Linked DNA regions of Thermocoleostomius sinensis A174. The protein of the gene in region 2 interacts with the protein of the main gene of each other region in a pairwise test. Links are inferred from orthologs where the notes say so. Each region holds a gene or a part of one and is shown on either strand. Other genes may lie near its edges.

What was found. Proteins that work in one complex are often made in the same cells at the same time.
Region 1: the proteins of OXH18_RS12530 (region 2) and ftsZ interact in binary tests that used the Escherichia coli proteins (3 or more experiments, as listed by UniProt). The link is inferred for Thermocoleostomius sinensis A174 from one-to-one orthologs.

What each region holds. Positions count from the first base shown.
Region 1 is NZ_CP113797.1:3,615,788-3,618,714, reverse strand. It holds ftsZ (cell division protein FtsZ), read right to left. Parts: upstream 2,143-2,927; coding sequence 859-2,142; downstream 1-858. Other genes in the region: OXH18_RS15605 (cell division protein FtsQ/DivIB), read right to left, coding at 2,498-2,927; OXH18_RS15615 (DUF262 domain-containing protein), read right to left, coding at 524-718; cimA (citramalate synthase), read left to right, coding at 1-462. UniProt on the Escherichia coli protein: Essential cell division protein that forms a contractile ring structure (Z ring) at the future cell division site. The regulation of the ring assembly controls the timing and the location of cell division.
Region 2 is NZ_CP113797.1:2,905,471-2,908,378, reverse strand. It holds OXH18_RS12530 (rod shape-determining protein), read left to right. Parts: upstream 1-903; coding sequence 904-1,914; downstream 1,915-2,908. Other genes in the region: mreC (rod shape-determining protein MreC), read left to right, coding at 2,020-2,862; OXH18_RS12535 (single-stranded DNA-binding protein), read right to left, coding at 155-520; psb35 (photosystem II assembly protein Psb35), read left to right, coding at 1-66. UniProt on the Escherichia coli protein: Forms membrane-associated dynamic filaments that are essential for cell shape determination. Acts by regulating cell wall synthesis and cell elongation, and thus cell shape.

The DNA of each region.
Region 1 (2,927 bases), 710 kb from region 2 along the record:
CAAGCGCTGGGGCAACGACAGGCGTTATTTGAAATCAAAGAGTTTCACATTTACTGTGATGTGATTCGCGGCTCGTGCGATCTAATTCGGGGCGTGGACGAATGGCGGGGGCGATCGCTGGCCACGATCAAGATTGGCGTCAATGGTCAAGACATCCTGGAAGCTGCCGAAGGCAACGGCCCGGTTGCTGCCCTGGATGCCGCTTTACGCAAGGCTTTGATAAACTTCTACCCGGAAATTGCCGCATTTTATCTTACAGACTATAAAGTGCGAATCTTGGATGGAGCCGCCGGAACTTCGGCAAAAACGCGAGTGTTGGTGGAATCTAGCAACGGACATCAACGCTGGACAACGGTTGGTGTTTCTGGAAACATCATCGACGCCTCCTATCAAGCAGTCGTGGAAGGGCTGGAGTATGGCTTGCTGTTGCAAAACCAGGCAAAGGCAGCGCTAACCTCTTGATTGATTGATTGACGCTCTAGCGTCTACAGACGGAAGTAGTAATCTCGAATTTTATAAGCGATCAACTTCCGCCGCTCTTGCAAGAAGTCGGTGTAGTCTTCGACCGTCGATAGAGAGAATCAATCAAATCTCGAACGTTGGTGGCATTCCAGACAAACGGGCGTTGAATTTCAGGAATCGCAATCTTGCTCGATCGAACCCAAGCCAGTAGCGTTTGGATCGGGTGCTGGTTCACAGAATATTTCTGAATAGTCATGACAAGAGGTGGATGTAGGGAGCAGCCTACCTAGCAGTGTTCCCTATCCACTTCTTAAGCCTACAATCGCTGCATCCAGATAACGATTCTCAACATAGAACAACCCAAGTACTACATCACCTGAGTTGATAAACCCTAATTTAACGAGGTGGGCGGCGGCGTTGGAGAAATTCGGGAATATCTAAATTGGGTTTCGATCGCGGCTCAGACGCAGGTGAGACTGGCGGTTGAGAAGTCGGCGGTGGCGGGGGGACGGTGGGGGTTCGCTTCAATGGCGAGACCCGTGTCGTGGTGGTTTGGGCCACGGGTGGCTCTGGCTGAGAAGAGAACCCAGTGGCGATCACCGTAATTCGAATTTCTCCTTGGAGGCGATCGTCCAACACCGCCCCAAAGATGATATTGGCGTTGGGATCAACCGCTTCGTAAATAATTTCAGCCGCCGAATTGACTTCGTGCAGTGTCAAGTCATAGCCGCCAGTGATATTAAAGACAACACCTTTGGCTCCATCAATCGAGGATTCCAACAGCGGTGAAGAGATTGCAGACATCGCAGCCTCTCTGGCTCTGGACTTGCCCGAACCAATCCCAATCCCCATCAGCGCCGACCCAGCATCTGCCATCACGGCCCGCACATCGGCAAAGTCCACATTGACCAAACCGGGGATCGTAATAATGTCCGAAATGCCTTGAACTCCTTGGCGCAGAATGTCGTCAGCCACTCGGAACGCTTCTTGTACAGGGGTTTGTTCCGAAATCACCGATAGCAGCTTGTCGTTAGGAATAATAATTAGGGTATCGACTCGGCTTTGCAGAGCGGCAATGCCCTCATCAGCCTGACTTGTCCGACGCTTACCTTCAAACGTAAACGGACGAGTCACCACGCCAACAGTCAACGCGCCGACCTCTTTAGCAACTTCTGCTACAATCGGAGCCGCCCCGGTACCCGTACCACCACCCATGCCGGCTGTGATGAAAACCAAATCGCACTGATCCAACGATGCCGCAATCTCATCGCGCGATTCTTCCGCTGCCTTTTGTCCGATCGCAGGATTACCACCCGCCCCCAAACCCCGGGTTAACTTTTGCCCAATCTGTAGGCGGTTTAGGGCTGAAGCGTGGGTAAGCGCTTGAGCATCGGTGTTGATCGACCAAAACTCTACCCCGGTTAGATCGCTGGCAATCATCCGATTCACGGCATTACAGCCACCGCCACCCACTCCAATGACTTTAATTTTTGCTACATTGCTTGGCACAATCTCATCACTCCTGGTGTCCTCTGCCACGGCCCCTTTCAGATCGCGAGGCTGACCCAAGTGTATGCCAGAATTTGTGAAAGGATTTGTGCTGTTCATTGTCGAAAAAAGATCCTGATCTCCATCCGGAGAGTTTGTGTGGGTAGATACTAATCTACTATTAAGTGTCATCGGAGTTTAGAAACTACTGATACAAAGACTTTTTAAGGCTGGTTAAGGCTGGGCGACTCTAGTCAACTATAGGCTAAGTTGATTGAAAAACCAATCGATCGGGCAAATCTCTAATCGATTGCAACATCCACTAAGATAAGTGCTTGAAACGGGGAGACAACAATTAATTTTTATAAAAAATAAGAAGACCGATTTCAAGTACCTATGTCAAGCAGGATGGCAATTTTATAAATTGAAATCCTAAATGATTTGTTTTTACTTCAAATTACATAATTTTTTCTACTTCTCTTGATAGATTTAATAGGTTTCTTGAGCAATTGGAAGAATTCAGTCATGTTTTTCAACGGTCAGTCGGTCAATTTTCAGAGTTTTTCATCTCAATTAATGGCATATCTGGATTACGCAGATCGATATAATCAACTTGCTCTGGATTAACTTGTTCGGGGAGACGTCGCATTTGGTCTAAGCGCCGCAGTTGATGTTCCAGTCGAGAACTGTAGGCACCCAAATAGATCGCACCAAATTCTGTATACAAAATTAAATTGTTGGGATCGCGCCAATCAATTTCGGCAATTTTGACGGGACTTTGGCTTACCTGTTGATAGAGATCTGGCCACTGCGATCGATACTCCTCACGCATTCCAATGACCTTCAAGTCTGGTAACCTCTGGGATGAATTCAAGGCAAGGTAAATTTCGTGTGGAATCCACGCCCCTTCTTCGTCTAGCAGGGCCAATTTAGGAGTTTGTCCTCCTTTGGCGGTTGAGGCTGTATCCCCAGAATGG
Region 2 (2,908 bases):
GGTTGGGAAGATAAAGAGCGCCCTGATATTGTTCCGGAAGTAGATTCTGAAAATCCGAAGGTGTAATTGATATTCTATTAATACGAGTTCCTTTTAGATAGAAATCAGAGCATAGCTAGACTATGCTCTATTTTTTTGCTGACAATTCCTTGAATTAAAACTCGTCGTCTCCTGCAAAGCTTGCCATTCCCGCTTCATTGTCTCGCTTGGAACCTAACAATCGCAGTTGATCTACACGAATTATGGGGCTAGTACGTTCGGCTCCAGTGCTGCGATCTTGCCAGCGATCGAACTTCAGTGCCCCTGTAATGCCGATCAAGCTGCCTTTCTTGACATAGTTGGCCGCTACTTCTGCTGTTTTCCCCCACATCTCTAGAGTAAACCAGTCTGGCTCATCGCTGTTGCGGCGGGCGCGATCGACCGCTAAGGTTAGTTTGCAAACCACACTTCCAGATTCAAAGTAGCGTACTTCTGGATCTCGACCAGCCCGCCCAACTAATGTAACGACATTAAGACTCATAGCTTCTCCAAAAAGGCTTGACCCAATGCGACTAGTACAAAAGTATTATTCTTTTACCTTTCATTTTAGATAATTTAGGCAAAAATGGCACTCAACTACAAATAATTGAACAACTAGCCAAACGGTTTTGCTAAAGTCTGACGGCTACTTCTAAAAGATGCGATCGCTAACTCGACGGTAAATCGTTAGAAGCTAAACAGTTAGAAGGTAAAGAGTAAACTAAAGTGATAAATTAGTTTAACAAAATGACTAGACGGTAAGTTGAAAACATAATAAAATCCACTTTGTGAATTTTGCTGTTGTAAACATTCAACCAAGACCACTCGTTTTGGGAGCTTAGGAAATTAGTGGGTTTCTTCAATCGCTTCTCATTCTCACGCGACATGGGTATCGACCTCGGTACCGCCAACACGCTTGTCTATGTGTCTGGTAAGGGCATTGTCCTGCAAGAGCCGTCTGTAGTAGCCATCGATCAAGAGGATAAAGTTCCCTTGGCCGTTGGTGAAGATGCAAAGAAGATGCTGGGACGAACGCCGGGCAATGTGGTGGCGTTGCGCCCCCTTCGTGATGGAGTTATTGCCGACTTCGATACCGCCGAGTTAATGTTGAAGCACTTTATTCGTCGGGTACATGAAGGACGCACGGGTTTAATCGCCCCTAGAATTGTCATTGGTATCCCCAGTGGGGTGACAGGTGTAGAACGACGAGCAGTGATGGAGGCTGCGTCCCAAGCGGGTGCTCGTGATGTGTACTTGATTGATGAACCTGTGGCAGCGGCAATCGGGGCAGGCCTACCTGTGGCAGAACCAACGGGCAATATGATTATTGACATTGGTGGTGGCACGACCGAAGTCGCTGTTCTAAGTTTGCAAGGCACTGTGCTGAGCGAGTCAGTTCGGGTCGCTGGCGATGAGTTAAGTGAAGCTATCCTTAACTACATGAAGAAGGTACACAACCTAGTGATTGGGGAGCGAACCGCTGAAGAAATCAAGATCACGATCGGCTCTGCCTATCCACTCGATGACGATGATGACATTTTGATGGATGTGCGCGGGTTGCACTTGCTCTCTGGTCTACCTCGGACAGTGACAGTGAAGGGAGCCGAGATTCGAGAAGCAATGTCAGAACCGCTATCGGTTATTATTGAAGCGGTCAAGCGCACTCTGGAGCGTACTCCTCCAGAATTGGCGGCTGATATTATCGATCGGGGCATCATGTTAGCAGGAGGTGGTGCGTTGCTACGAGGATTAGATACTCTAATCAGCCACGAAACTGGAATCGTGGTACATGTAGCGGCTGATCCGCTAAGCTGTGTGGTGTTGGGTACAGGGCGAGTTCTAGAGAACTTTAAGCAGTTAGAGCGGGTGTTCAGCGGTCGTTCTCGCAATTTCTAGCGCGTCCTTTCATCAGCAGTGAGTTTATCTGTAAGGTTATTTTTCGATCGGGAGCATTGCTCCATTGTTTGCTGGAAAGCCACCTAGAGTTAATTGTTGACCTGAATGTACGCACTGCATCGCTGGTGGGATCGATACGGGATTCGGATTGGGTTAATTGGCTTAGCCCTTGGCGCAGCTTGGGCAATTCGCCAAACCCAAGGGGCGGCTGTGTTGGAGCTATATCAGTCCTTGGCTCGACCCTTTATGGGTGAACCGGCGGCTGAGGTGGAAACCGTGCGAGTGCAGCAGTTGGAACAACGGCTAGTGGAATTAGAGAGCCAGAATCGTCAGCTTCAAGAACTGTTGGGCTACCGGACAGAAAATCCTGGTGCTGGTATCGTCGCTCCGGTGATTGGACGCAGTGCCGACCACTGGTGGCAGCAGGTGATTTTGGGGCGGGGCAGCCGTGACGGGATTGAGGTTGGTTTCATTGTTTCTGGCAACGGTGGCATCATTGGGCGGGTAACCCAGGTGACACCTAATACAAGCCGAGTCCTCTTAATTAGCGATCCTACCAGTCAAGTTGGGGTAACCATTAGCCGATCGCGCTTCATGGGCTATATTCGTGGGCAAGCCGCTAATCGAGTCATCATGGAGTTTTTTGATAAAGTTCCTGATGTGCGCCCTGGCGATGTTGTATCTACCTCTTCCTACAGCCAATTGTTTCCGCCAGGTTTGCCCGTTGGCGTGGTAGAGTCGATCAACCTAAACAAAAGTCCTGCCCCTGAAGCGGTGGTGGCGTTGTCGGCTCCCATCAGCCATTTGGAGTGGGTCGTGGTCTCTCCTAACCCCAAGCTTGATATTTCTAGGGAGGCGTCTGAACTGTTTCAGACAGATCCAGGGAATGAGTTAAATCGATTAGGAGAACAGAAACAACGTGCTGGAGAGTCGTTTTTGCCTGAGTAGTTTTCACCGAGTCAGCAACGTCTCTACTCAACGGGTGATTCATCTG